Regions from separate parts of the Photobacterium carnosum genome, predicted to be linked through region 1. Evidence: predicted binding sites of a transcription regulator. Region 1 holds the regulator's gene; each other region holds the start of a gene.

Evidence for each region. Region 1 encodes CRP, which controls carbon source genes, mostly activating them, when cyclic AMP is high. Its sites were predicted from a motif close to TGTGANNNNNNTCACA; they were not measured.
Region 2: GLP24_RS10540 (NupC/NupG family nucleoside CNT transporter) is a predicted target of CRP. The motif match lies at 1,909-1,924, and genes of this name have one in related genera.
Region 3: nagE (N-acetylglucosamine-specific PTS transporter subunit IIBC) is a predicted target of CRP. The motif match lies at 5,020-5,035, and genes of this name have one in related genera.
Region 4: malT (HTH-type transcriptional regulator MalT) is a predicted target of CRP. The motif match lies at 4,788-4,803, and genes of this name have one in related genera.

The regions. Positions count from the first base shown of each region.
Region 1 is NZ_WMDN01000008.1:13,195-21,175, reverse strand. Features, by position in the region: gene astA (arginine N-succinyltransferase) at 1-933, shown strand, start outside; gene astD (succinylglutamate-semialdehyde dehydrogenase) at 947-2,407, shown strand; gene GLP24_RS09460 (DUF1338 domain-containing protein) at 2,448-3,245, shown strand; gene GLP24_RS09455 (hypothetical protein) at 3,325-3,507, opposite strand; gene crp (cAMP-activated global transcriptional regulator CRP) at 3,703-4,335, opposite strand; gene GLP24_RS09445 (OsmC family protein) at 4,718-5,122, shown strand; gene GLP24_RS09440 (phosphoribulokinase) at 5,199-6,068, opposite strand; gene GLP24_RS09435 (YheU family protein) at 6,219-6,431, opposite strand; gene GLP24_RS09430 (hydrolase) at 6,529-7,497, opposite strand; gene GLP24_RS09425 (ABC transporter ATP-binding protein) at 7,565-7,981, opposite strand, start outside.
Region 2 is NZ_WMDN01000009.1:80,214-88,194, reverse strand. Features, by position in the region: gene GLP24_RS10560 (hypothetical protein) at 1-30, shown strand, start outside; gene GLP24_RS10555 (GNAT family N-acetyltransferase) at 222-482, shown strand; gene GLP24_RS10550 (hypothetical protein) at 776-1,078, shown strand; gene trxC (thioredoxin TrxC) at 1,283-1,717, shown strand; gene GLP24_RS10540 (NupC/NupG family nucleoside CNT transporter) at 2,208-3,473, shown strand; gene GLP24_RS10535 (NAD(P)-dependent oxidoreductase) at 3,570-4,442, opposite strand; gene GLP24_RS10530 (hypothetical protein) at 4,653-5,300, shown strand; gene secD (protein translocase subunit SecD) at 5,553-7,367, shown strand; gene secF (protein translocase subunit SecF) at 7,372-7,981, shown strand, end outside.
Region 3 is NZ_WMDN01000012.1:41,950-49,930, forward strand. Features, by position in the region: gene GLP24_RS12370 (bifunctional molybdopterin-guanine dinucleotide biosynthesis adaptor protein MobB/molybdopterin molybdotransferase MoeA) at 1-307, shown strand, start outside; gene GLP24_RS12375 (DUF3581 domain-containing protein) at 492-1,208, shown strand; gene GLP24_RS12380 (sensor histidine kinase) at 1,329-2,663, opposite strand; gene GLP24_RS12385 (response regulator transcription factor) at 2,644-3,321, opposite strand; gene nagE (N-acetylglucosamine-specific PTS transporter subunit IIBC) at 3,506-4,888, opposite strand; gene GLP24_RS12395 (phosphatase PAP2 family protein) at 5,337-6,059, shown strand; gene GLP24_RS12400 (transcriptional regulator) at 6,140-6,496, opposite strand; partial or broken gene GLP24_RS12405 (DUF411 domain-containing protein) at 7,042-7,389, shown strand; gene GLP24_RS12410 (hypothetical protein) at 7,495-7,815, shown strand; gene GLP24_RS12415 (hypothetical protein) at 7,861-7,981, opposite strand, start outside.
Region 4 is NZ_WMDN01000001.1:130,790-138,770, forward strand. Features, by position in the region: gene malQ (4-alpha-glucanotransferase) at 1-2,013, opposite strand, end outside; gene GLP24_RS00610 (glycogen/starch/alpha-glucan phosphorylase) at 2,166-4,625, opposite strand; gene malT (HTH-type transcriptional regulator MalT) at 4,946-7,660, shown strand; gene GLP24_RS00620 (glycoside hydrolase family 36 protein) at 7,746-7,981, opposite strand, start outside.

The DNA of each region.
Region 1 (7,981 bases):
CTGCCTATCAATGAAGATTTACTTCGTCGTCGTATTCAACATTCTCAAGCCAGTTTTAATGCCAACGTTACTTCACCAGGACAAGAAAGTTATCTATTGGTCGCCGTTGATAGTGACAGTGGCCAAGTGGTTGGTACCACTGCGATTGAGGCAACAGTTGGGCTTGATGTTCCTTTTTATAATTATCATTTAAGTACTGTCACCCATGCCTCGCGTCAGTTAGGGGTGCATAACACTGTAAAAGTGCTGACATTGGGGAGCCAATATACGGGTGAGACGGAGCTGTGTAGCTTATTTTTATTGCCCGAGTGGCGACAAGGTGTCAACGGACGCTTATTGTCTAAGTCGCGCTTTTTGTTGATGGCGGATCATCGACAGCGATTTGCTGACGTTGCCTTTGCTGAAATGCGTGGTGTGTCTGATGAGCAGGGTAATTCTCCTTTTTGGCAATGGTTGAAAGAGCATTTCTTTTCGATTGATTTTACTTATGCAGATTATTTAACGGGCATTGGTCGCAAAGGCTTTATTGCTGATTTAATGCCGAAATTACCGATTTACGTCAATTTACTCAGCAAAGAAGCACAAGCGGTGATTGGGAAAGTACATACCAATACTCGCCCAGCATTACAGCTGTTAGAACAAGAAGGATTTTGTTGCCGCGGTTATGTTGATATTTTTGATGCGGGTCCAAGTGTTGAATGTGACGTTCGAAATATTGAAACTGTGCGTCATTCGCAGCGCTATTCGGTCGATATTGGTGAACATAGCAGCCAACAACATTACCTTATTTCAAATTGCCAGTTAGCTGGGTTTCGAGCGGTTGCGGCTCCTATTGCGATTACGGCGCAAGGACAAGCCATGATGACCGCGGATGTTGCAGTCGCGCTTAATGTGAAAATGGGTGATGAAGTACGATTAGTTGCGCAATCATAATAAGGAGAATCGAATGAGCTTATGGATTAATAATCAATGGCTAGTGGGCGATGGTGAGCAATTTCAATCACTCAATCCTTATAATGATGATGTAGTTTGGCAAGGTCATGCCGCGAGTGTTGATCAAGTTGAGTGTGCTGTTGCCGCTGCAAATACAGCGTTTTTAAGCTGGCGTAATACGACGTTTAGTGAACGCTTAGCCATCATTGAACGCTTTGCTCAATTACTGCAACAACATCAATCGCAACTGGCACACATTATTGCGACTGAAACAGGTAAGCCATTATGGGAAAGTACCACTGAAGTTGCGGCTATGATTGCCAAAGTAGGGCTATCAACGCAGGCTTATCATGAGAGAACCGGCACCCGTCAGCGTCAACAGGCCAATACCACCATGATTGTTCGTCATCGTCCGTTAGGGGTAATGGCGGTATTTGGACCGTATAACTTCCCCGCTCATTTACCTAATGGTCATATTATTCCTGCATTGTTAGCCGGTAATACCGTGGTCTTTAAACCCTCAGAATTGACGCCCAATACCGCCCAACGGATGTGTGAGTTGTGGCAGCAAGCGGGTATTACTGATGGGGTGCTTAATTTGGTGCAAGGTGGACGAGCAACGGGAGCAGCATTAGCCATGGCAACTGGGGTCGCTGGGGTATTGTTTACCGGGAGTGCACAAACAGGACATTTATTGCATCAGCAATTTGCAGGGCAACCTCAAACCATGCTGGCCTTAGAGATGGGAGGCAACAACCCATTGGTTGTCGGTCAAGAGTATGGTGAGATTGAGGCTGCAGCATATACTATTATTCAATCGGCTTTTTTAAGTGCAGGGCAGCGTTGTACGTGCGCGCGGCGATTATATATTGCCACCGGAAAAGCTGGCGATGCTCTGTTAGCCCGTTTAGTCGCGGTCGCCTCGCAATTGCTGGTGGGCGATCCATTAGCAACCCCAGCACCGTTTATGGGACCATTAATTTCTGTTGTGGCGGCAGATCACATCATATTGCATCAACAACAACTCTTGGATGCGGGTGGCGTTGCTTTATTAATGGCAACTCGAGGACAAGGCGCAATTGTGACGCCTGCGATTATCGATGTTAGTGCTATTAGTGAACTCGCGGATGAAGAATATTTTGGACCGTTATTACACGTTAGTCGTTATGTCGATTTTACTCAAGCGGTCGCGAGTGCTAATCAAACCCGTTATGGATTAGCCGCTGGGTTAATTTCCACTGATAGCCAGCAATGGCAATATTTTATTGAACATATTCGCGCTGGAATTGTGAATCGTAATCGACCGTTAACGGGAGCGAGTGGTGACGCGCCTTTTGGTGGCCCTGGCGCATCAGGTAATCTTCGTCCAAGTGCTTACTATGCGGCTGATTATTGTGCTTATCCGATGGCATCTGTTGAGGGGGATGATGTGCAATTACCGTCTCAATTAGCGCCAGGAGTAAGCTTGAGCTAAGGTTTAATGAGTGATAATACTTTCAATAGGCAGGCTGATTATGGAATCTATTACCCAACTTTTTGATAGTTTATGGCGCGATTATAGTCAACGGTTATGCCCCTCTGCGGTGCAAATACAGCAGTTGTTAACTGAGGACGCGGCGTTACTCAATGATCATATAGCATTGCGTAGTTTTGGATTACCCAAATGTGGCTTAGCGGTAATTGCCGCGCCATTTATTGCCTTGGGGTACCAGCCACAAGCGAAATATCATTTTAATGCTAAAAAGTTGTATGCAGAATCCTTTATTCATTCCAATCCGTTACTGCCAAAAGTCTTTATCAGTGAATTACAATTAGCGGGGTGTTCTGCAGAATTACAACAAATGATACGGACATTGCTCGATCAGGTTGATGATGCTTATTTTCGCAAACCTGATTTTGTTTATAGTGGTCGTCCGTGGCAACTTGATTTTGCAACCTATCAATTTTTAGCCGCTGAAAGTGAATATGCGGCATGGGTTGCGGCGCATGGTTTTGGGGCTAATCATTTTACGGTCAATATTAATCAATTAGAGCAGTTCTCTGATCTTGAGGAGGTGAATCATTTATTACGTCATAACCAGTTTGTGATTAATCAGGCTGGGGGCGAAATTAAAGGTAATGCTGAAGTAATGTTAGAGCAATCAGCAACTATGGCTGATGTAGTAGGAGTGAGTTTTAGAGATGGTATTCATAAAATATCGGGTGGATTTTATGAATTTGCTAAACGTTACCCGCAAACCAATGGTGAATTATATTCAGGGTTTGTGACTGCTTCAGCAAATAAGATATTTGAAAGTACGGATCGTGAATAGAAAGCATTCATCGGTACAAAGTGAACTATCGCGTAATAAAAAACAGCACTGCGTCATATAAGTGCTGTTTAGAATAAAATTAATTATCTAGCGGCGAACCCCAAACTCCTGATTCATCAGCAGGGCAGCGGCGTAATCCTGTTTGTTGTTCAAGGTAGCAACGACTATCACTAAACCCTGTCATTTCAATGGTTGTTGGTTGACTGGTTAATACCCCAGGTACTGTGGTGTAACTATTAGCAGAAAAGCGTTCAATATCCATATTGACCATTATTGATTTAAAATCCATTTGTGAGCGAAATGTAGCATAAATAGATGCTATTACAAGTTAAAATTTAACAGTAATGCAGATGTGCTCAATGATTGCTTTTGGGTGTGACCATAAGGGGGAAATGATCAAAAAAAACCGCAGGCATAAGCTGCGGTTTCATCGGTGATCTTGGTATTACTAAAATAATTAGCGTGTACCGTAAACCACAATAGTCTTGCCGTGAGCAGAAATAAGATTTTGCTCTTCCAGCATTTTTAAAATACGACCGACTGTTTCGCGAGAACAACCTACGATCTGGCCAATTTCTTGACGAGTGATCTTAATTTGCATGCCATCAGGGTGTGTCATTGCATCGGGTTGTTTTGCAAGGTTAAGTAGTGTCTGTGCAATACGACCAGTTACATCAAGGAATGCAAGATCTCCTACCTTTTGACTTGTCACTTGTAAACGACATGCCATTTGAGCAGATAGACGCATTAAAATATCTGGATTAACTTGAATTAACTGACGGAATTTCTTGAATGAAATTTCTGCAACTTCACAAGGGCTTTTTGCACGAACCCAAGCTGTACGTTCTTGGTCATCTTCGAACAAGCCGAGTTCACCAATAAAGTCGCCCTGGTTTAGGTAAGAAAGGATCATCTCCTTACCTTCTTCATCCTTGATTAATACAGCAACAGAACCCTTCACGATGTAGTACAAAGTTTCTGCTTTTTCACCTGCGTGAATTAACGTACTCTTTGATGGATATTTGTGAATGTGACAATGGGAAAGAAACCACTCTAAAGTTGGATCTGTTTGCGGTTTACCTGGAACCATATTACTAACTTCCTCTGCATATGTTGCCCAACAATATGTTCTGTAGATATAACTCAACAAAATGGTGTGTTGGCAGGGTTACTCACTCAGCGGTTAGGCTGTGAGTTAACTTGAACTGGCTTAGAGTGTATCCTTTTTCTGCAGCTTTTTCTTGATATTGATCGAGCAGACTTGCTCATTTATGAGAGATAAGTGTGCACGTGATCACATCGTTGTGACTTAGTTGCCTAACGTGCCGTTTTAAAGTGGTTTTACTCTCTAATTTTACAAATATAAATATGCAACATTATTAACATAAAACAAAATAAACACTGTTTACATTGATGAAATTGTCAATGAAAATGAACTGAATTTCTGAAGAATATAGCTCAAGGATATAAATATGCAATCACGTGTGAAGTGGTTAGAAAATATGACGTTTGTAGGTCAATCTGCATCGGGTCATAGTGTTGTGTTAGATGGTAATGGCGGTGAAAAAGCCCCAAGTCCAATGGAATTAGTATTAATGGCTGCGGGAGGGTGTAGTTCAGTTGATGTTGTTAGTGGTTTACAAGAATTACAGCAGCAGATCACTGGTTGTGAAGTTGAAATCTCAGCTGAACGTCGTGAACAAGCCCCTCGAATTTTTACTCATGCAAATTTACACTTTGTTGTCACTGGTCATGATTTAAATGATCAGCTAGTGAGTAAAGTGGTGGCAGACTCTCTCGAAAAATACTGCTCAGTGTGTTTAATGCTGGGTCAAGGTGTCGAAATGAGCCACAGTTATGAGATTGTTGTGGCGTAACACGATGATGATTACGGTTGCTGATACCAGTGACCGTTAATCTAACAAAGTAATGGTTAATTAATATAGGTAATGATTACGCTATTTTGCCGTTTTCAATTAATTGTTCGAGCAGCGGGCGCATAATTAATTCCATCGCAAAACTCATTTTACCACCGGGGACAACAAGGGTGTTGTGACGTGACATAAATGAACCTTGAATCATCGCCAATAAATGCGGAAAGTCGACATTCTTTAAGCCACGAAAACGGATCACCACAAAGCTTTCATCTAAACTTGGAATACCTTTGGCGCTAACAGGGTTTGAGGTATCCACCGTAGGGACTCGTTGAAAGTTAATATGGGTGCGAGAAAATTGCGGGGTGATGTAATTTAAGTAGTCATCCATTGAGCGCACTATCGATTCCATTACCGCTTCTCTTGAATGGCCGCGGTCGCGAGTGTCGCGAATGATCTTTTGAATCCACTCTAAGTTAACAATCGGCACCATGCCAATCAGTAAATCAACATGTTGGGCTGCATTGGTTTCCCCATCAACCACACCACCATGTAACCCTTCATAAAATAATACATCGGTATTTTCAGCAAGCTGTTGCCAAGGGGTGAATGTTCCGGGCATTTGATTATAAGGTACGGCTTCATCAAAGGTATGTAGGTAACGCCGAAACTTGCCACTACCGTCTTGAGCATATTGTTCGAAAAAGTGGGCTAATTGCTCGAAATCATTGGCTTCAGCGCCGAAATAACTGATGTGGCGACCTTGATCTTTAGCTTTACGGATTTCACAATCCATTTCTGGGCGAGTGAAGCGATGAAAACTATCGCCTTCTAACCATGCCGCGTTGATGTCCATCATATTAAACATCTTGCGAAAGGCTTCAGAGGTGGTGGTTGTGCCCGCGCCTGATGAACCTGTGACAGCAATAATAGGGTGTTTTACCGACATAACTCACCTGTTGTTGTGATTATTACGTGATGAATAACAAAAATAGACAGTGATAAATGTTACTACAAGTTTGCTGAAATGTCGGTATTAAGTGATAAAAATGCAGATGAAGACAAGTTTTGGTGAGTGATAATACAGTGACTAATTGGATTACATTTGATTTCTTAGCTTAATATCTACCGATTCATGTAATTCAGAGAAAACAATCACCGCATCACCTGATTCTAGTTGGCGTCGAACATAAGCGACTTTATCACTGAGGCTAATTTCTACTTCGCCATAATCGGTACCTTCACGCAAAATAAATTGTTCAATCAGGTTTGTTAATGTTTCTGGATCGATGTCTTGCCAAGGAATAATCATTACAACTTCTTAAATGACTAATAAAATAATAGCCGCAGTATATTCTTAAACTTAACTGAAAAGAAACTTAGTCATTATGTGGTGATGTTGCTTGATACTAAGTTAATTGTTGCTGAAACCACGTCGGCACAGTGTGTTCTAACCAAAATTGTGGTTTGAGTAAGCTGCCATTGATAAAGCCAACATGACCCCCTGTCGCTGATAGATCATAGTGAATGTTGGTGGGTAAGGGGTGCTGAGGAATGACATCACGACACATAAAGGGATCATCTTTAGCGTGAATAATCCGTAAGGGGAGTGTGATCTTAGCCAGTTGTAGTAAACCACTACAACGTTGATAGTAATCATCGGCATTCTTAAATCCATGCAGTGGTGCCGTTACTGCTTGGTCAAATTGCCATACACTGTTAATTGATGCCAGTTGTTGCTGATTAATCGGCATGGTATGAGGGTGACGCTCAATTTTTTGGGCAACGGTGCGTTTAAGTGATGTTAGTAAGTAGTGTTGATAAACGCGCGAGAACCCTTGCTGAATACGATGGGAACATGAGGCTAGGTTGAGCGGTGGTGAGATAGCTTGGGCTGCGATGAGTTCGCTATTATCAGGGTAGTGAGCTAAGTAATTAATCAGCACATTACCGCCAAGTGATACACCTACTGCCATTAACGGACGCTGTGGAAATTGCTGACGTAACCATTGAATGAAGAAGCGTACATCCTTAATGTCACCAGAATGATAGCTTTGCGGATGACGATTTAGTTCACCACTGCAACCTCTAAAATGCATCATCACCCCAAGCCAGCCTTGTTGTTTGGCTGCCATCAATAGACCATTAGCGTAAGGGCTATTAAAACTTCCTTCTAAGCCATGTAATAAAATCATTAATGGTTGGTGATGGTTTGTCAGATCGGGCTGCTCTGTCCATGCCAAATCAACAAAATCGCCATCAGGCATTTCAAGACGCTGGGTGATGGGTGTAAAGAGGGGCTGGTGACGAATTAAGCGAGGTAATAAGGTTTGTAGGTGTGGATTGCGTAATCCTATCGGGGCAGTGAATGGCTGCATATGATGTCCTTTACTCATACTTAAATAAAAACGCCGTAACAATGAAAATCGCTACGGCGTTAAATGATTACTCAGCGTTAAGCTGGCTTTCCATTTCTTCTAATTGTTCTTGCAGTTCCATCCATGCCACTTCAATGTCTTCAAGATCAGATTTAGCATCCCCTTGAAGTTTTAACTGTTGATTCATTTGTGCTTTATTTTCCGGATCATAAATGGTGCTGTCACTTAATGCCGTTTCAGCTGAGGTAATAATCTCATTAAGCTTATCCATTTGTTTTTCAAGCTTAGTCACTTCTTTACGAATTGGTGCTGTTTGCTTGCGGAACTCGGCATCTAAACGCTTTTGTTCTTTACGTGATGCGGCACTATTGTCTTTATTGGTTTCGGGTTTTGCCGCTTGTTGTTCACGACGCTCGTTGCGATGTTGCTCAGTTAGCCACTTGTGATAATCACTTAAGTCACCATCAAATGGCATTACTTGGCG
Region 2 (7,981 bases), on a different contig from region 1:
ATGAAAGAAACATATGAGCGGGTTAAATAATCATGTGGTTATTTATATATTATGTGTTGTTATCAAGTTTGCCAGAAAGACAGCAATGAAAACTACATTATACAACGCGAGGTGAGTAGATCCTCTCTCTTGTTCGTAATCTCACTGTAGGGAATGATGGCTATTGATCATATTGATTAAGTTAGCTTGAATAGAATTATGATCTTTAAGGATGAGAGCAAATGATTGTATATCAACCCACCCGTGATGTATCGGCATCAGCGCAGTTAACGTATAACAATATGCGTACGTATTATGAGTATTATGCTGTTGATTGGGCGTTGCCAACAATAGTAGAACAGATAACAGGGCTCGATAACTGGGATATTTTGTCTGATGGTGACGTCATTGGTGCTATTTGCTTAGCATGGGATAATGATGAGTGCTATTTGCGGGATCTTCAGGTTAGTTCTCAGTATCAAAATCAAGGTATTGGCGCTTAAGCTATTATGGAGTCTGTTCGATTAGCACGTGAATATGGCGTAAAACAGTTGAGGTTAAGAGTGTTTAAAATCAGTCCTGCTTATCATTTATATACTCGATGTGGTTTTACCATTGCGAGCGCAGATGACCGTTTTTTTAATATGATCCAGAATATTACGTAATAGTCGTCGGCAGAGTGGTTGTTAATCGGCAGTACATCATACATATGTTAGCATTATAAAATGTGAGGGATTGAGGTGTTAATTCTCAAGCCGACTAAACTTAATACTAAAGCTTTTATCCTGAGGTTGTTATGAAAGTAATGTTATTGCTGATGTTGTCTATTTTGTCTTTTCAAGCATCGGCAGAAGATATGTATGTGTGTAAAGATGGCAGCGCAGAGCGCACTGTTGAGGTGGTTTATAGTCAACCGGGTAACAAAGTACCTTGTGATGTTAAATACACCAAAGCAAGCGGTAGCCAAGTGTTATGGAGTGCAAACCATGAGGTCGGTTACTGCGAAAGTAAAGCTCAAGCCTTTGTTGCCAAACTTGATACATTGGGTTTAGCTTGCTCGAAGGTAAATAATGCCGTAGCAACACAGCCATTGAGTTAATAAGCGGTATTAAACGGATTAAAAAAGGTGAATTTTTAATCCGTTTCGTTTTAGTTATTAGTAAGCTTAGATAGTGATGCAGATAGCACAATTGAGACTCATAGGTTTTTCCTATCAGTTTAATCAGTAAAAACAGCTTTTGTTTTTAGAATGATAGGGATAGATTTAATAATAATAGTTTAGAATTAGATTCGGAAATTCATTATGACAACCATGACAACTCGCTGCCCACATTGTAAAGCATTAAACCGTTTACCCCTTGATCGTGTGAACGATGAAGCGACATGTGGTACTTGTAAAGAAAAACTACTTGATGGCATGCCAATTGAAGGTACTGCTGATAACTTTGCAAATTTAATTAATGGTGACAAACCTGTTGTTGTTGATTTTTGGGCCCCTTGGTGTAGTCCTTGTGTAGGTTTTGCGCCAGTCTTTGCTGATGTGGCTAGTGAACGTGATGGTGCTGCTCGTTTCGTTAAAATTGATACTGAAGCACAACAAGCATTGGCAGGCCAATACCGTATTCGTAGCATTCCAACCATTATGGTCTTTAAAGGCGGTAAGATGGTTGATATGTTAAATGGTGCAATGCCTAAAACAGCGTTTAATGAATGGCTAAATAACGCACTAACAAAATAATAGTTAGTGGTCTGTTTTATCTAGTGGTTATATTTGCTGGTGGTATATTGAATTCTTAAAGCCTCGTTATGTAAAAGTAACTGGGCTTTTTTGTGCGTTTTTTTCAATGTAACAGTCAAAAAAGTAGTATTCAGGCTATTATTTATGCGAATTACGTATAAATGTAAAAAAACACTATACTAAATTTTTAATGTGACCAATATCTCTATATACTCCCGCCTCGGCCAGAACAATTACGTTCAGCCACCTTATTACAAGCTGTCACTAGGATATGTGAACGACCCACGGAGTTGGACCGGCGTTAACTGTAGCTTGTTAATTTAGGTGACTTGTATGTTGTACCATTGGACGAACACCCCTTTAGTTATTTACGCATATTGGCGTAATATCCATCTTTTGTTGATCCCTCAGCAAATGTTTTTCCGATGTCACAATACAATCAATACCTACATTATTCGACACCCACTTATGAACACAATAGGACGAAATAATGCAGTTGTTAATTAGTTTGGCCGGTATTATCATACTGGTTTTATTCGCAATTTTACTTTCAGATAACCGCAAAGCGATCAATTGGCGTACTGTTATTGGCGCTTTAGTACTGCAAGCAAGTTTTGCTGCATTGGTCTTGTATGTTCCCCTCGGTCAAAAAATGCTTGGCGCAATGAGTCATGGTATTGCTGGCTTATTAAGCTTTGCTGATGTTGGTATTCATTTTGTTTTTGGTGACTTATCGAATATTAAAAAAAGTGGCTTTGTATTTGCGATCCGTGTATTACCATTAGTGATCTTTATTAGTGCATTAATTTCATTGTTGTACTACTTCGGTATTATGCAGTGGGTAATTAGAGTATTAGGTGGTGGGATTCAAAAACTATTGGGTACTAGCCGCGCTGAATCATTAGTGGCAACGGGTAATATCTTTTTATCACAAGGTGAATCACCATTATTGGTGCGTCCATTCTTAGCCAAAATGACCCGTTCTGAGCTTTTTGTCGTAATGACATGTGGCATGGCATCTGTTGCAGGTTCGGTGTTGGGTGGTTATGCAGGTTTAGGTGTTGATCTTAAGTTTTTGATTGCAGCTAGTTTTATGGCCGCTCCTGGTGGTTTGTTAATGGCGAAAATTTTAGTGCCAGAACAACAAGTGCCAGAAGAACAAGTTGAAATCGAAATGGCGACTAGTGAGCACAGTAATGCAATTGATGCATTGGCTGCGGGCGCAATGAACGGTATGAAAGTATCGGTTGCGATTGGTACGATGTTAATTGCCTTTGTTAGTGTGATTGCGATGGCGAATGCAGGCTTAGAACAAGTGGGTTATGGCTTAGCAAGTTTAACTTCTGTGGTTGGTTTAGATACCGTATCGCATTGGTTTGCAACAACGCCTCTTAGCATGCAACTTATTCTAGGTTATATCTTTTCTCCATTAGCATTTGTTATTGGTGTTCCTGCTAATGAAATGATGGCTGCGGGTACATTCATTGGTGAAAAACTGATTCTAAATGAATTTGTTGCCTTTATGGATTTTGCATCAATCAAAGAGACATTATCACAACATACTCAAGTCATTATTACCTTTGCGTTATGTGGTTTTGCTAACATTGGTTCGATTGCGATTCAGATTGGTTCAATTGGTGTGATGGCACCTGAACGTCGTAGTGATGTGGCAAAATTGGGTTTTAAAGCAGTAATGGCGGCAACGTTAGCTAACTTAATGAGTGCAACGCTAGCGGGTATTTTCGTCGCGCTATAATGAATATTGTTACTAGATAAATAATCTAGATATAAAAAATAATTAAGCCGTAGTAATGGTTATTGCTACGGCTTTGTTGCTAAGTGTTTTAAGTCACTATTTATCAAATTGCTTGATTAAGATTGATGTGTCTGCGCGGTTAAACCCACGTTGTTGTAATTTTTCATATTCAGCATCAACTTGTTTTGCTAATGGAAGTTCAACATTAAGTTTCTCGGCAGCATCAAAGCAAATCGCAAGATCTTTACGCATCCAATCAATGGTAAAGCCAAAATCAAATGAATCTACAGCCATGGTTTGGGCGCGATTTTCTAATTGCCATGATCCTGCCGCACCATGCTTTAACACTTCGGTCATGGTGTGAATATCAAGACCAGCCGCTTTAGCGAGAGTTACGGCTTCAGATAACCCTTGTAATACACCCGCAATACATAACTGGTTGGCCATTTTTGTTATTTGACCATAACCCGTTTCACCCATTAACGTTGTTGCTTTTGCATATTGTGCAATAGCGTGTTTGGCTTTATTAAATACCGCTTCATTACCGCCAACCATAACCGTTAAGCAACCATTAATCGCGCCAGCTTCACCGCCTGATACGGGGGCGTCTAAAAAGTCACAACCAATGGCATGGGCGGCATCGGCAATTTCGCGTGCAACATCTGCTGATGCTGTCGTGTGATCAACTAAAATAGCCCCCGGTTTAGCGGTGACTAAAATGCCTTGTTGACCCTTATAGATTTCACGTACGTCATCATCATTACCCACGCAGGTGAAAATAATGTCGGCTTCTTTTACCGCATCACAAGGAGTAAGGGCAATTGTGCCATTATATTCTTGAACCCAATTATCTGCTTTTGCCTGGGTTCGATTATAAACTGTTACATGGTAACCTGCTTTGGCGAGGTGGCCTGCCATGGGATAACCCATCGTTCCTAGCCCTAAAAAAGCAACATTTGCTGTCATTATTAATACTTCCTTGATTTTAATTGTGAGCAATTTCTAACATCATAACAAACTATATTATTGCGTAAATGGGTATCAGTTGTATGTGTTTTATGCAAATGAGTGAGGTTTATCAATAGGATTAATTATTCGAGATTAATCGCTTGTAACAAACTGTGTTGGCAATTATCATAACACTCACTTTTATTTTACAGATTGGTTTAGTCACATTTAATGATGTCAATCGTGTTACGCATTATATTATTGGTGTTATGTCTAGGAGCAAGTTCATTTGCTTCCGCATCGCCACAAGCAAATATTATGCATTTCACCTCGACCAGTCCTGTTTATACTGATGTTATTGAAGCGCCAGTATTTAGCACCCATGTTGTTAATACTATCGCTGTGGCTCCTGATATGGTCAGCCGTACTGATCAGTCTCTTACTCTTCAACATAAGAGCGATCAATCGCCAATCCAAAAACATCCAACAGATCGCTATGTAAGTAATAATGGTTTACCTGTTTCTTTTTATAGCACTAGATTAGTTTGGAATTTCCCATCTCCAGCTAATATTAAGATTCCACTCCATAGTGGTAAGCATCATCGTGCTGACGTTATTAATTTAAGTAATATGATTAATATCTCTACGCGATCTTTGAATAGTTTCTACCATAGCGCCGATGAAATAGCGCCAACATTCGAAGTAGTGTTTGAACTCCCCTTACTCCCTATACCTATGCTTGCCATTGGGTATGCAGAACCCATCAGCCCGCAAAATGATTGGATTTTAACGATAAAATCTTCATCATCTCGTGTCTCTGGTTGGAAAGAATCTAATTTACTCTATTCACAGTACGGGCATTCGTTCGTTACGGCATAAGACATTACTGGTGCTTGTGTCATTTATGGCATGGTGTGCTTTACTTAGTGATGTTGCTTTCATCGACACATAAAGCGTTTTATCAATTTATGTATTAAATCTATCAATAGCTATTATTAATACCAAGGTTATCTGTTGTGAATACGATAATCAGCGGACATTCTTATTTATTAAGAATAAAATTAACAATAATTACTGATGTGTTATCGGTCGCAACAATATGATTTGTTGCTAGAGATATGGCTTAAAATAATGAGAAAAAAGAATAATAAACAGATTCTGAATCATTACTCAGCATGGAAATATGTTGTGTTAATTGTGACGGTTTCGATTATGTTGCTTAGTGCTATTCCAACGTGGTATGGCGAAAATGCAGCAGTACAAATTAGTGCGAAAGGCGGCGCGATGCCAACACCTTTTGAGATTCAACGTGTTCTAAAAGAAAATGGCATTGAAGCCAAAACTATTGAACAGCAGCCAACTCGTACTATTGTGGTGGTTAATTCAACCAAAGAACAAACCAATACGAAAGAAGCGTTAAACAGCATTATTCATAATGAAGACCGCTTAACGTTAGCATTAGAACCTGCCGCACCGAAATGGTTGCTAGGTCTAGGTTTTGAGCCTATTAAGTTAGGTCTTGATTTACGTGGTGGTGTGCAGTTCTTACTTGATGTCGATATGAAAGAAGTTTATAAGCAGCATGCCCAGCAGCTGACTGATGATCTTCGTGGTGATTTCCGTAAGCAAGATATTCGTGCTGCACGTTCAGAAATGACCAAGAACAACCAAGTTATTGTGCGTCTGCCAAGTGAAGAAGCGAATGATAAAATTCGTACATACCTTCGTACTCAATACCCACTATGGCAAGCGAAGAATGGCGAAGGCAATAACTTAGTATTGTCTATGCGTGAAGATGAGCAAACCAATCTGCGTAACCTAACCGTACAGCAGAACTTGCAAACTATGCGTGGTCGTATTGAGCAACTTGGTATTACAGAAGCATCTGTACAACGCCAAGGTGAAAACCGTATTCGTATCGAGCTTCCTGGTGTACAAGATCCAGCAGCAGCGAAAAACGTTATTGGTGCAACGGCAAGTTTGGCTTTCTACGCTGTTAAGCAAGAAGGCACTGGTAGCACAATGATTATTGACGACAAAAATGGTCGTCCTGTACGTGTTAGCCGTAAGCCAGTATTAACCGGTGATCATATTATCGATGCACGTGCGAGCATGGGTGAGATGGGTTCTCCTGAGGTTAATATTACCTTAGACAGTGCTGGTGGCAGCATGATGTCAGATTTCTCACGTAATAACGTGGGTCAGCCAATGGCGACTTCGTTCAGCGAATATACTCGTAACGCGAAAGGTCAAACAGTACAAACTAATAAGATCATCAGTGTTGCAACAATTCAAACTCAGCTCGGTAGCCGTTTCCGTATTACGGGTGCAGGTTCACTTGCTGATGCGCAACAATTGGCGTTATTACTACGTGCAGGTTCATTAACTGCGCCAGTTACTATCGTTGCAGAGCGCACAATTGGTCCAACATTGGGTGCTGAAAACATTAAAAATGGTTTCGCTGCTCTAGCATTAGGTTTAGGCGTAACACTTGTCTTTATGGCACTGTGGTACCGTCGCTTAGGTTGGGTTGCAAACATTGCATTGATTACTAATATGATCATGCTTTTCGGTTTAATAGCCTTGATTCCAGGGGCGGTATTAACCTTGCCGGGTATTGCTGGTCTGGTATTGACCGTAGGTATGGCAGTTGATACTAACGTGCTTATTTTTGAACGTATCAGCGATATGGTTCGAGATGGGCGCAGTTTTGCTCAAGCAATTGATCGTGGTTTCAGTAGCGCATTTGGTACTATTTTCGATGCCAACTTTACAACTATGATTACCGCAGTGGTTCTTTACTCAATCGGTAATGGTCCAATTCAAGGCTTTGCATTGACGTTAGGTCTAGGTCTTCTAACCAGTATGTTCACTGGTATATTTACTTCCCGCGCCATTATTAACTTGGTTTGGGGTCGTGATTCTCGACGAGATGTAAGGGTTTAACGCAATGAAAAATTGGATTATTTCACACTTAACTAAATTGCGTTATATGACAGGTCTTGTGTCAATTGCGTTAATGGTTATCTCGATCAGCTTCATTTGTATTCGTGGTTTAAACTGGGGTCTTGATTTTACTGGCGGTGTTGTTAGTGAAATTCAGATGAACAGTCAAATCACTAGCAGTGAAATTGAACCACTGATGGATGCTGGTTTTAAACAAGATGTTATTGTTATTGCAGCAGATGAACCTGGTCGTTGGATTCTACGCTATGCTGTTCCAGCAAAAGGCGAGACTTACCCCGCGATCATTCAGGTACTGGATCCGCTACATGCGCAAGTACAAGTATTAAATACCAGTATTGTTGGACCACAAGTAGGTGCTGAAATGGCATCACAGGGTGGCTTGGCATTACTTGTTACTATGCTTTGTATTCTTGGTTATCTAAGTTACCGTTTTGAATGGCGTCTTGCTGCAGGTGCATTACTTGCCCTAATGCACGATGTTATTTTAGCTGTTGGTTTCTTTGCTATGACGCAAATGGAATTTAATTTAACGGTACTTGCGGCGATCCTCGCTATCTTGGGTTACTCATTGAATGACTCGATTGTTATTGCCG
Region 3 (7,981 bases), on a different contig from region 1:
GACATTTTTACAATTTGTAGAGCCCGCGATTCGTAAACAACAAGGTTATCAAGATTGGCAACCACAAACATATACTGCCATTGCAGCAGAACCTCTGCGTTCTCGTCTTGGACGCACTGAATATTTACGTGGTTATTTTAAGTGGGATGCTAACGGTCGTCTTACCGTAAAAACAATTGGTTCACAAGGTTCAGGTATTTTACGTTCAATGAGTGAAGCTAATTGCCTAATTGAAATTCCTCCACAGCAAGAATATGCACAAATCGGTGATAATGTTAGCGTGATTCCACTTGAAGTACGCTTATAACCAATAATGCATTCATTTATATGACTAAGCCCAACAATATTCGCTGGGCTTTTTTATGCCAACTATTATTAGTATGAATTTTATCAATATATATATTTACATTAATATCATCTGGCTAGACCATTAAAGTGATGTTTATGTTGTAGAATAGCGGCAGTCTTATTTTTAGGTATTATAAGTAAACATGTTTTTAGATTCATATTATTCAGATAACAGCGGTGAATTATCTTTTACTCGTGCACAAGCAAGTCATTTTGCAAAACGCGTAGCCGGTGACTTTAACCCTATTCACGATGAAGATAACAAGCGTTTTTGTGTACCTGGCGATCTGCTATTTTCGGTTCTTTTAGCGAATGTTGGCCTTAGCCAAAAAATGCGCTTCGAATTTGCAGGCATGATCAATGAATCAAGCTGCCTACTTATAGATATTAAATCCCCTACAGAGCTAGCAGTGATCGACTGTAAGGGTAAAGTTTACATGGATGTTAAACGTAGTGGCGAAACAACAAAAGATGAAGTGCTAATTTCACAAGTCACTAAAAACTATGTGCACTTTTCGGGAATGAACTTTCCTCACATCATGGTTCCATTGATGAAATCTAAAGACATCATGATCAACCCAACACGCCCATTGGTGATCTATGAATGCATGGAACTTGATTTCACTCGTTTAGACCTTACTGCGCCCACTGTTGAGCTAACCGATTCTATTATTGAAGTAGAAGGAAAGCGCGGGAATGTAACCCTTCATTTCTGTTTTAAAGAAAATGGGGAAATTGTAGGTACAGGCAGTAAGCGCATGGTAATGAGTGGCTTAAAGCCTTATTGCCAAGATAGTATTGATGACTTAGTGTCACGTTTTAATGAGCGCAAAGACAAATTTAACGCCATTAACAATTAATAGTTAATTAAGTCATCGTTAATCAGTCTCATTCATTATTACTCAAGAATGTATTACTAAGAAAAAGCCCAACCGACTATCGATTGGGCTTTTTTGATGGTAATGATATTTAGTGATGTTTTATTGATCTTTACTGCTAACTTCAGACGCGAGAGGTAAATACAATCGTGATCGTAATCCTGGATGATTATCACTGAAAACTAACTCACCATTATGGCGAATAACCACCGCTTCAACTAGCGATAATCCTAATCCAAAACCTTGATGGGTACGGCTACGATCAGCGCGAAACATAGGTTCACGAATACGTTTTTTATCTTCATTTGATACCCCCATGCCATTATCAATCACAACCACACCAAAATGATCAACAATAACATCAATAACACCCATCTCAGGCGTGTACTTAATTGAATTTTCAACCAAATTATAGACAGCCCTAAATAATAAACTAGGCTCACCTTGTAATCGGTATGGTTGATCTTCTCTAAAGCTCAGTTGCTGCTGTTTCTCATCTGAAATAGGTAATAAGAACTCAACCACATCACGACATACTTGAGACAAATCGACCCATTCTTTGTCAATATGCTGCTTGCCACTGTTTAAATTAGCAATTTCCAACATACCGTTAAACATACTAAGCAATACTTCTAAGTCATCATGGCATGCTTCTAATTCTGTTGTATATGGGGCTGTATTTTGGGTTAATAACCGTTCTAAGCGTAGTTTCATGCGGGCAATAGGCGTACGTAAATCATGAGCCATACCAACCGACAATGCCTTTAACGACGTCTCTTTTTTCTCTACCTGTTCTATCATGAAATTAAGATGCATGGCTAACACATCAAACTCATCATCATTGGTACTAACGGGTAACTTAACCCCTTTTTCACCTAATATAACCCGATTCATTCCCTGATTAACCCGCGCTAATTTTTTCAATATTACAACGGCAAATAATGAAGCTCCTGCCAGCATGATAATAACGGGGATAGCAATTCCAGAAAGTAACATTGGAATAACCGTCTCTCGGTACGATTGCATAAATTGGGGATTAATCTTTATGACTAACTCCATTCCTAAAGGCAATGTTACCACCTGAGATAATTGGGCAGTTTTACTTGGACCAAACATCAATGACGCCGTTGGATAAAGTAACAGTTCCTTATTAATGCGTTTTCCCGGCTGTACAATATAACTAAATGTCGTATTACTTTGCTTGCGTTGCGCTATCGTTCGGTATAATTCAGCGCTATCACCTTTGTTAACTATCATCGAAAACAAATTAGCTTCATTAACCAAATCACGTTTTAATTGCTGGTGGTAAAACGTTTCAGAACTAACCACTACCTGATTGATAAATAAAATAAAAATAAAAGCGACACAGGTAATAAAATACATCAACACTTTAAAAATAGTTGATCGCGACAGGTTTTCAGACCCGGCGTAAGACATAACCAGCCCCTCGAACGGTATGAATTAAACTTGGCTCACCATCTGATTCCAATTTCTTACGTAAATTAGCGATATGAACATCAATCACATTGGTTTTAGGATCAAAATGGTAGCTCCACACCGATTCAAACAGACTCATGCGAGAGACAACACTTTCAACATGTTCCATTAAGTATTGCAGTAACAAAAACTCTTTTTGCTGTAAATTAATCAGTCGAGAACCTCGCCAGACTCGATGTGATTTAATATCTAATCGTAAATCATCATAGCTATATTCAGACGAAACCGTTGCGACTAATTGATTACGTTTAACAAGAATATTGGCGCGAGCAACAAGCTCAGCTAACGCAAAAGGCTTCGTCAGATAATCATCGCTTCCCGACGTTAAGCCAACAACACGATCTTCAACGCTATCCATTGCACTTAATATCAGCACTGGCGTGTGGTTTTCCGCTGCCCTTAATGCTCCTAGCACTTTCAAACCATCTAATTGCGGTAACATGCGATCTAAGATAATAAGTTGATATTCATAACGGGTTGCCATCATTAAACCTTGCTGACCATCTTCCGCTTCATCGACTACAAAACCCTGCTCTTGTAATCCCCTCGCAATAAATTCGCGGGTTGTGAGGTCATCTTCAATTACTAATATTCTCATTTCATGCCTAAACCTAGATCTAATCACTCATTAATGCTTTACCCGTAACTCTTTAATATTATACACCGTACACATTTATTCTTAGGTATAAAAAAACGGCCTACCAGAAGGTAGACCGTTTAACGCGACCATAGGGGGAAGTTATGAAATCGCGAATACTTTCTCTTACTTAACGAATGAAGACTTAAAGTGCTTTCATTTGGTTAGCAATAATCTCAGCTTGTGGACCAATAATAACTTGAAGGTTATTTGAGCCTACGTTTACAACACCCTTCGCACCTAACTGTTTTAGTTTAGCGTCATTGATGATTGTACGGTCAACAATACCTAGGCGAAGACGAGTAATACAAGCAGAAATATCAGTTAAGTTATCTTTGCCACCTAGTGCTGCTAGGTATTGTACTGCTAAATCAGCTTTGCTGTCTGTATCAGGGTTTGAATCTTCTTCAGGTGCATCTTCACGACCCGGTGTTTTAAGATTGAACATCTTAATCGCACCAACAAAGATCACGAAGTAAATAGCGCCAACCACGAAACCCATTGGAATGATTTCCCATGAATTATGCGCTGCTGGAGCATTATAGTTCAAGATGTAATCAATCAAGCCAGATGAGAAGCTAAATGCCATGTGAATATTAAGCATTGATGCAACAACAATACTCACACCCATCAAAATAGCGTGTACTAAGTACAAACCAGGTGCTAGGAACATGAACATAAATTCAATTGGTTCTGTAATACCGGTTAAGAATGCAGTTAATGCAACACTTAACAACATACCACCAATTACTTTCTTATTCTCTTTCTTAGCTGTTACATAGAAAGCCAATGCTGCACTTGGAAGACCAAACATTACAACAGGGAAGAAACCACTTAAAATACGTCCTGCAGATGGGTCACCCGCAAAGAAACGTGAGATTTCACCTGTAACAATTTGACCTGTAGCTGGATCGGTATAGTTACCAAACACAAACCAAACCATACTGTTAAGAATGTGGTGTAGACCAAGTGGAATCAATAGACGGTTAGCAATACCGTATACAAATTCGCCTGGCATACCACTAGTAAGAATCCACTTACCTAAATGGTTGATCCCATCTTGCACTGGAGGCCAAACAAGGCTAAAGGCAAAAGCAAGAATCAATGCAACTAAACCTGTGATGATAGGTACAAAACGTTTACCACCAAAGAAGCCTAGGAATTCTGGCAATTTAATTGCATGGAAACGGTTATACAATAGACCGGCACATACACCAATAATAATACCACCAGCAACACCTGGGTCGACATCAGCATTTAGCGTTTTCATTGCAGCCATCATGATGAAATAACCAACCGCTGCCGCAATTGCCGCTGCTGCTGAGTTATCTTTTGAGAAGCCACCAGCAACACCCATAGCAAATAAAAGCGCTAAGTTTGTGAAAACCGCCTGACCACCTGCTGCAATAAAAGGTATGTTTAATAGATCGGGTTGTCCAATACGTAATAAAATACCAGCAATAGGTAATACTGCGATTGGAAACATTATCGCGTTTCCTAACTTTTGGAAATGTCCAAGAATACTCATTCCCTTCTCCATATCATCACATTAAAATTAATAAACAACATATGTCGTTTAAGCATGTGCTAACCATACAGTAGTTCGCAAAACTTAGTTCAAGATAAACATTAAGTTTTCTTAATGTTTGCGTTATTTCACGTGACAACCTTCACAATTTAAGAAATATCATGAAAATTAATTATAATAAATTACAAATTTAACATCTAAATAACCGCCAAATTTGTAAACTTTATGAGTATAAATTATTATCTTATTGTTTAAGAAATAAAAAACATAAACATTACCTGACAAATAAGCATAGAAGTTGTTATCCAACGATTTTATTAATGACATTTGATACAATTTATGCGAAAAGAAACAGCCGATATTAAACCATGAAAAATATCACGTTATAACAGTCTTATTTTTTATGGCTTACTTAATTATTACATAATGATAAGATTGAACTCTCTCGATGATGACTTTTATATCTAAAAAATTACCTAATTTTATTGCATTAGGCTTATTTGCAATATTGCTATTTATTGCAATTCATATATTCCCAGTGCCTGTGTTAACTACGCCAGTAAGTAGTGCGGCGGGTATTACATTTGCTTTATTAACCGATAGTGCTGGCAGTCCGTTTTTCCTTATCACCTCCGCATTATTGTGTCTTACCCCTGTTTTTATGCGGTTACCAAAGAAAACCATCACTAAAGTATGGATTCAATTTGGTATCTTATTAGTGTTAAGTTTTGTCACTAAAACAGTATTAAAACATGAAACAGCCATTCCTCGCCCTTATACCTATGAGTTACAACACTTACATTTGGTCGATTCACCTACTGCTTTCTATGCATTAGATTCAGCAGCTAAAGATAATGTCGTAAAAGAAGCGTCTGCCTATGTCAGCCCTTGGCGTTTACGCAGCTGGGAAGGTGAAACAAACTACTCATTCCCTTCTGGTCACACTATTTTTGCAGCTATCTGTGTTTTATTTTGGGGTGGTTTTTTTATTCGCCAAGGTAAATATCTTATCGCAAGTGGCTTAATCATTTGGGCAACAGGTGTCGGTATTAGCCGCTTATGGCTAGGTATGCACTTCCCTTCTGATGTCATGGGGTCAATACTCTCAGCCGCAGTGCTTTATTTCTTTGTTCCTGAATGGAATGAAAATACTAAGAAAAACAGAAAATAACATATAATCACTAATAAAAAAAAGGCTCATCGAATAATACGATGAGCCTTTTTTATAAAATAAATAATCTTATGGCAAACCTAACTAACACTCGGAATATGTTCGTACTCAACAATAAGTTGATTACCAACGTATGTTACTTTCTTAATTTCGCCATCAAAGATAAACGTATTCTTAACAATAGAGTTTACTAGCGATCCTTTTTGTACCGCTTCACGCAACGAAGGAAGTATTAAAACTGGATCAATATTTAAAATGCCACAAAAATCATTAACAAACTGATGTCGAATAACAGAATCCCCTCGCAGAATGTCTGAAAATTCAAGTTGCGTTAACTCTAGCTTTTTAGCCATCTCTATTTGAGTTATACGCATTTTTGCTTTGTAGCTCATCCATGTATCGTGCAAAACTCGACGATCTTTTTCAGTATATTGCATTTCTTTTCCTAAAGGCGCTTTCAATACATTAAATAAACCCAACGTTATTCATCACAGTGCGCAAGGGTAAATTTAAACGAATTGATTTTTTTATCCATAAATTAGCTGTAAGAATATGTGTCAGTCATTCATACGAGCAATATAATATAGGTATATTTCATACTTTATTACAAGTTATTCATTGTTGAATTGCAGATTAAACCTATAATGCATAAAAATCATAAAGGCTAAGTTAATCATCAAAATGATACGTCATTGGTTCTATTTTATTGTGCATAGCGTGCTAATCCTCACTGTATTAACCAATACAGCGTATGCACACACCACAAAAATAATGCCAATGCCATATTGTAGCTGCATGGAAAAGAGTCCCTGTTGCAAGAATAACGCTAGCGTTGAACAATATATAGCAACATCTGCTAACAATTCAATTTGTAGCGATGATTGTAATAGCGATGATTGCTCGTCACAGTCTCAACACCAACCAGCACTATTAACTAGCTTTAGTTTTCAATCTATCCATAGTACCGAAATACTCATAAGTGTATTGTGGCTGCTGTAAAGAATGGGTCGCACATATGAAAGATAATGGCTTTGAGTTAGAAAACGTTTACCAAGAAAATCTCACACCCACAAAAATCAAACTAGGCGTATTACCTGAGTATGCATCTTGTCATACCGCTCAAATTGAAGGTTATACTTTTGAAGGTCATGTTCCTGCGACTGATATCAAACGATTTTTAGCGAGCAAGCCAACAAGAATGAAAGGCTTGGCTGTTGGAGGAATGCCAATGGGATCACCTGGTATGGAATATGGTGATAAGAAAGACAGCTATAACGTGGTTGCTTTTGATGACAAAGGTCGCACGATGGTGTGGGCAAGTCATAACTAATCACTAAATAAAGCAAAGGTTGGCCTAAATATTTAGATCCAACCTTATTATCATTAAACTCTTCTACACTTAAATGAGAATAACACTCAACTACGAGGTTATCTCATGAATAAATTACTCAATAATGAAAAACATGAATTGATAGATTTATTAGATCAAGCACAATATACAGGACTGATCACTTATAAACACATCGATTCATTAACCACTGAATCCAGTTACTTTACAATAAATAAAGGTAACTACTTTGTTAAAATTCGCTTATCCGATCATGGCGAACACCATTCTCACCCACGAATTAATATTTACATTTTTGAAGATCAAGATTCCGTGAATAAATACTTAAATTTTTTCACGGAAAATGACGATGTCGATAGCTTTAATTCAGCAATTAAGCGTATCCATCGTTATATCTATGGTACGTAATCTTTTTTTAAGATATAAAAAGTTATAGTGCGCTATCTAAACACGTTACTTTGTAAATAGATCTCGATTGGGATCCGATTTCTCAGCCCACTCGGGATCTAATTCGCGCTTTTCGAAATAAATTTGCAAGCCATTAAAATAAGTAAATGCCGTTAACTCTGAATCT
Region 4 (7,981 bases), on a different contig from region 1:
ATCTTCTAATTGCAAGCTTAATAATGCACTAGAACTTCCCGCTAAATGAACTTGCATAGCCTCACTTAATACACGATCCATCGGAACATAAGCTGCATCTAAACCAACACCTTCAGGTAAATTCCCATGCCAATTAAGACTATTTAGAATATTTTGCTTACTCTCTGCACGAGAATTAAATAACTGGGCTAATTGGTCACTGTTTGGATAAAGTCCAAGTTCTTTACCCATTTTAAGATCATCACAATGCCAAAAGCCCCGAAGCGTTGGCATATCATGAGTGCACAGTGCAGCCATTGATTGCGGTGCATAATGTTCTGGTGAATAAAAACCCCCATCTTCGGCGGTTTCAAAGAAAAAGACTTTATAAGAATGAACACCTGCGGTAGCCAGTTTTTCAATGATTTCATCAGGTACCGTACCTAAATCTTCACCGATAACAGTACATTGGTGGCGGTGACTTTCTAGTGCAAGAATTGCCATCATGTCATCAACAGGGTAATACATATAAGCGCCCTGTTGAGCTGTTTCGCCTTTAGGGATCCACCATAACCGTAATAAACCTAAAACGTGATCAATACGCAATGCCCCACAATTACGCATATTTGCACGTAATAAATTAATAAAAGGCAGATAAGCAGTTTGCTTTAACACTTCAGGGTTTAATGGTGGAAGTCCCCAGTTTTGACCTAGAGGACCTAAAATATCAGGTGGCGCGCCAATACTAACATCTTGACATAACGCACCATGATCCGCCCACGTCTCAGCGCCAGAATCACAGACACCAACAGCTAAATCACGGTACAAACCAAGGACCATTTCTTTTTCATTGGCTAATTCATGTACTTCAGCTAGTTGTATATCAGCTAACCATTGCAGGTACATATATAATTCAACTTGCTCATATTCTTGAGCAATAAAATCTTGTACTGCTTGATTGCCAAAATGACGATATTGCTGAGGGAAAACAGGCCATCCCCATACATCATCGTTCTCTTGCTTTAAATGAGCATGTAATGCATCGAACGTTGCTTGATGTAATAAGCTCTCACCACCGTCAGAAACAAACTGTAAAAATTGCTTTGATCTTGCGGTATGTTTATCAAGATGACGGGTAGCAAATGTTTGATATAACAGCGGTAATACAGCCATTTTTAATGATGACACTTCGCTGTAATTTACCCAACAAGTATCACGAACTGCACTTAATCGTTGTTGAAATTCTGCACTGCCCACTAACTGCTGAGCTTTATCATTTTGAGCAAATTCAGCCACTGAGCTAACATCAATATAAAGCAGATTTAACCAACGACGAGATGACGGACTATATGGACTTGCACCCTCTGGATTAGCTGGAAAAAGAGAATGTATTGGATTTAAACCAACAAAATCCCCGCCAGCATTAGCTACATCAATAACCAATTGTTTTAGGTCACCAAAATCACCAATACCCCAGTTATGACTAGTGCGAATAGAATATAGTTGAACGCTAGTTCCCCATATTTTTTTATCATCTAATAACGGTTGTTGTTTATAGCAAGTTGTCGGTGCAACAATAAGCGTCATTAAATACGGTGATTTACGACGTTTACGCATTAATTCAAACTGGTGATAACCACAGGCTAATTCAGGTAGTGAAAATGTTAATGTGCCACCTTCAGAGCGCATATCACTCACTAATTGCGACTGTAACCAACCTTCAAAAACTTCACCGCTTTCTGCGATTAAACGCCAACTAAAATCGCTCACTCTAGCGCTAGCACCTAATTGCAACTCAATGTGGATAGCCTCACCACTACGAACAACTTTTACATCAGCTAAAACTTCAACGCGATTATGTTTACCACTTGACTCTAATAGCACTTCATCATTACGCACGTCATATCCTAACGCGGTTAATAAATGACGTAACGTTTCGTCTGCAACTGGGGTTTCCTCCCCCCAAGCACTAATATAACTATCAGCAATTCCCGCAGCTTTTGCCACTTGTTTTAATACTTGGCTATCTTTCATTGTTTTCTCCATAAGCGGCAATTACTTCCACTACGATGCGATTTGTTATGATCAAATTATTAAAAATTTAATCAACTAAAAATAAAGAATATAAAATAATAAAAAAAATAATTAGCATTGATGCCAAATCTGGCATCAATGCAGAATTAATATTACTTAGGCAATGCAGTTAAATGCCAAATATTATTTACATAATCACGAATACTTCTGTCTGAACTAAACTTACCCACTAATGCGGTATTTAAAATGGTCTTTTTAACCCACTGAGTTTGGTCGCGATATTCAGCATCAATACGATTATGTGCATTCACATAGTCAGCAAAATCAGCAAGAACTAAATATGGGTCACCACCCTCTAATAAGTTATGACGAATATTTGAAAATGCCGCGCAATCCGTAGCATCAAATTCATTATTATCCAATAAATCAATCGATGCTTTTAATAGACTATTTTGCTCATAATAGGTATGGGGGTTATAACCCTCAGCTTTTAGTTTTTCGACATCATCAACTAATAAACCAAAGATAAAGATATTGTCATCACCTACTTCTTCACGGATCTCAACATTGGCACCATCCATCGTACCAATCGTTAATGCACCATTAAGTGCTAATTTCATATTACCCGTACCAGACGCTTCTTTACCAGCTGTTGATATTTGTTCTGATACATCTGCCGCAGGAATAATAATTTCAGCCAAGCTAACGCGATAATCCGGCACAAAAACCACTTTCAACTTACCATTTAAGCGAGGATCGTTATTTACTTTATCGGCAACTTTGTTAATGGCATAAATAATGTCTTTTGCTAAAGCATAACCAGGCGCTGCTTTTGCCGCAAAAATAAATACGTGAGGATGCATATCAAATGTTGGATCATTTAATAAACGATGGTAAAGCGATAATATATGTAATAAATTTAAATGCTGACGTTTATATTCATGTAGTCGTTTAATCTGTACGTCAAAAATAGCATTAGTATCTAATTCAATATCAAGATTTTCAGCAACCCAGTCAGCAAAACGTTGTTTATTTTGTTTCTTAATTTTAGCAAAACGTTGTTGAAATTTAGTATCCGTTGCAAACTGAGCAATAGCTTCTAATTGCTCTAAATGAGCAGGCCATTCAGTACCTATTTTTTCACTGATTAAAGCTGATAATTGTGGATTACAATATTTAAGCCAACGGCGAGGCGTAATTCCATTGGTCACATTTTGTAAGCGTCCAGGAAATAGTTCATCAAACTCTGGAAATAAATCACGTTTTACTAATTCAGAGTGAAGCGCTGCCACACCATTAACAGCATAAGTACTTGCCACACAAAGATTCGCCATACGAACCATTCGCGATTGACCTTCAGCAATAATAGAAAGCTTACGTTTTATTTCATTATTACCCGGCCATTTAGCTTCAACCTGAACCATTAGACGATGATTTATTTCAAAAATGATTTCTAAATGACGAGGTAATAATTCACCAATTAAAGCTTCACTCCATGTTTCTAATGCTTCTGGCAATAAGGTGTGATTAGTATAAGCAAATGTTTTTGAAACAATTGCCCATGCATCATCCCAACTTAGTTTATGGTCATCTAATAACACTCGCATCAACTCTGGAATAGCAATTGTTGGATGGGTATCGTTAAGCTGTATAGCCTCAAATTTTGATAATGAATTAATTTCATGACCATTTTTAAGATGACGACAAATAATATCAGCAATAGAACAAGCACAATGAAAATATTGTTGTGTTAAACGTAACACTTTACCTTGATCATGATTATCATTTGGATACAGTATCTTAGTTACATTACCTGCCGCAATTTGCGTTTGCTGTGCGCCAACATAATCACCATCACTAAACTTAGCCAAGTTAAACGGTACAGGCGCTCGACATTCCCATAAACGTAACGGAAATACCGATTGGTTTTGATAACCAATAATAGGTAAATCCCACGCAATGCCTTGTAATGTGACGGCAGGATTCCAGCGGCGGTGCTGCTGTCCTTCATCATCAGTATAAGAGCTAACATCACCATATAAACCAACAAATTGATTCAATTCTGGGCGTTGAACTTCCCACGGATAACCCTCTGCTTCACGCCATGCATCGGGAAATTCGATTTGATGACAATCAAGAAATGACTGTTGAAATAACCCATATTGATAATGTAAACCATAACCAACAGAAGGAAACTCTTGAGCTGCTAATGAATCCATAAAACACGCAGCTAAACGACCTAAACCACCATTACCTAAGGCTGGATCTCGTTCTTGTTCTAATAAATCAGTTAACTGAAAACCAAGTTCAGTAACGGCTTCATTAATTTCTTCATATAGACCAAGACTAATTAAATTATTGCCCGTTAAACGACCAATTAAAAATTCTAGTGAAAAGTAGTTAATACTACGAGTTTTTGCATTAGCAACACGCTTTTCTGTTTCAAGTAAATTGCCAGTACTAATTTCAGCAAGTGCTTTACCTACAGCTAAATACCAATGTTTATCGCTGGCAGTTTCAATATTTTGAGCATAAGTAGTCACTAAATGTTTTTTAACTGAAGCCTTAAATGAGGCTTTATCAAATTGTTGTGTTTGACCACGCTTTTTCATTATTATGTCTCACTGTAAGATTTAATTGATTGGTATCTATGCTGCACTGATTCAAATAATGAAACATCATCCTAATAAAAGGATTATGGGGATGAGAATAAAGGGCGTAGGAAAAATATTGGTAGTCGGCGAGTAAAAATTCGGCACTTCATCCGTATATTATGTGAGAGAGCTCAAATTTATAGGGATGAGAAGAGTCAGAATGATAAGAGATCTTGTTTGTATCGTACTGAAGGTTAAAGTAAGCACCAAGAATAATACGTTTATCGTATATATTCCTATTTCTAGCCTTAAATGATGGATCTTTAAAGAGCTTAATTATGTGGATACCTTCTAAACTTACTCGCCCAGCACGATTACATAACGCGATTTTACGGCCTCGCCTCCTTGAAAGTCTTAACCAAGCCAATAATTATCGATTAGTCCTGTTTCGATCGCCTGCAGGTTATGGCAAAACGACAATGGCAGCGCAATGGTTAAAAGATATTCCACATACTGGTTGGTTTAATATTGATGAAAACGACAATGAAAGCTTTCGTTTCGTTAATTATTTTCTCCAAGCAATAAATAAAGCCACCAATAATAGCTGTTTAAAAACCCAAGCAATGGCCGAGCGCCGTCAGTTTGCTTGTATTACGACATTAATCAATGCACTTTTTGCTGAATTAGCCGATTATCAAGAAATATGTTACATCGTATTAGATGATTATCATGTTATTAATGATGACAGTATTCATGAAGGAATGCGTTTTTTCTTAAAGCACATGCCTGATAATATTACACTTATTGTCACCAGCCGTACTATTCCACCATTGGGAACAGCAAATTTACGTATTCGTGATTTATTACTTGAAGTTGATCATGATAGCCTTGCTTTTGATGAAGAAGAAACCCAACGGTTCTTCCATCAACGAGTGCCCGATCATGTTGAGAGTCAATTACTGAGCAACTTAAGACAGCAAGTTGAAGGTTGGCCATCTGCATTACAACTTATCGCTTTGCATGCAAAACAAAAACCTAATTTATTAGCAGATTCAGCACACTCATTAGTGAATTTTAATCGTAGCCATTTATGGGATTACTTAGCTGAAGAAGTTTTTGATCAATTAAGTGAAGACATTAAAGATTTCTTATTACATTGTTCAATATTAGACATATTTAATGCTGAATTAATTACCGAATTAACCGGACGATCTGATGCTTTAGCAATGTTAGAAACACTTAACCGCTTTGGCCTATTTTTAACGCCATTAGAAGGTGATAATAATTGGTATCGTTTTCATAATTTATTTGCTGAATTTTTACGTCATCAACGTTATGCGACAATCCCTCAGCAACGAAATAAATTACATGAAAGTGCCGCCAAAGCATGGATAAAACAGCATAATTATCAACAGGCACTTATTCATGCGCTTAAGAGTGAGAATCAACCACTGTTAACCGATCTGTTATCTGCTCATGGCTGGAGTATGTTCCATCAAGGTGGATTAAATTTACTTGAAAATGCCATTGAAAAACTCAATCAAGACATTTTATTTGGCTCGCCACGTTTATGTTTATTAAAAGCATGGCTCGCACAAAGCCAACACCGTTATAATGATGTGGGTGAGCTATTATCACAAAGTGAAACTGAACTAATATCTCGCGACTTAACGCTGGATGATGCCATTCAAGGTGAATTTAATGCATTACGGGCACAAGTTGCGATTAATCAAAGTAAACCACAACAAGCACTCAAATTAGCAGAACAGTCCTTAGGACAACTACCTGCAACGACTTATCGCAGTCGTATTGTTGCAACATCGGTCATTGGTGAAGTTCATCATTGCTTAGGAAATTTAACCCAAGCGTTATCTATGATGCAACAAACTGAAAAGATGGCACGTCAATATCATTTCTATCATCAAGCGTTATGGGCCTTACTTCAACAATCTGAGATTCTTATTGCTCAAGGCGCTATTCACCATGCTTTTGAATTATTAGAAAACGCCACTAAACTCATACAAGAACAGCATTTACAGCAAGTTCCATTACATGAATTTACGTTACGCTTAAAAGCACAGATTTTATGGTGCTGGCATCGTTTAGATGAATCAGAACAATGCACGCATAAATGTATTGAAATTTTAACCCCATTTGATAAATCAAAATCATTACATGCTTATTCTATGCTCGCAAGAATTGCAATATCTCGAGGTGAATTAGATAAAGCAACCCGCTATCTTGATATATGCCATGATTTAGTCAAAAACACCTCATATCATATTGATTGGTTAGCAAACCATGATTTTAGTTGTCTTCTATATTGGCAAGCTAAAAACGATACTGATGCCATCAAAGAATGGTTAAAAAACATCACACTACCAAAATCATACTGTAATCATTTTCAACAATTGCACGCCCGTAATATTGTCAGAGCTTATCTTCTATTAAAAGAAACAGATCAAGCGCAGCAGTTACTTAACACCATGCAACAACATTGTATTGAACATGATTTGCATACAGATCATCATCGCAATGCAATAATTCAAACAGTACTATATAAACAAGCAGAGCAACCACAACAAGCCTTAACCACCTTAAATGAAGTGCTTACTGTCAGCAATAATTCAGGGATGATCAGTGATTTTTTATGTGTCGGTGATGATATCAATACATTACTCCAAACGCTGGTTGAACATAAAAAATTAGACGAATTAACACTACACCGTTGCCAATATTTATTACGGGAAATGACCAGTAAAGAACGGGCTCGGGTTGTACATTTTGATGAGAATTTTGTTGATAAGCTATTAGCATTACCCAATATTCCTGAACTTATTCGTTCTAGCCCACTCACACAACGAGAATGGCAGGTTTTAGGGCTCATCTATGCGGGTTATAGCAATGAACAAATATCAAATGAACTTGATGTCGCCGCCACAACGATTAAAACTCATATTCGTAATTTATATCAAAAATTAAATATTATTAATCGTCATCAGGCCATTGAAACTGCTGAAAGTTTATTAAAACTGATCGGATTAGCAGCATAAAAAAATCCTAGCAATAATCACCTATTGCTGGGATTTTCACTTTTTCACTTACCGTTAGTTGTTATCAGCTAAAACCAAAAGAAAACTAAGCCTTAACGGTATAAAACACATGACTTTCTAATCCGGATCCCATTGCTATTGTATAAGTAGACGTGTTTTTAGCGACACACGCCCCACTCCAGAAATCAAACCAATCTGTCGCATATTCTGCCTCTAATAAAATCTCTTGCTCGGCATCATCAATATAATTAAACGCAAAATATAGCTGTTGCACTGAGCCATCAGTCAATGGCAAGGCTAATTCTGCGGTTGTTAACCTTA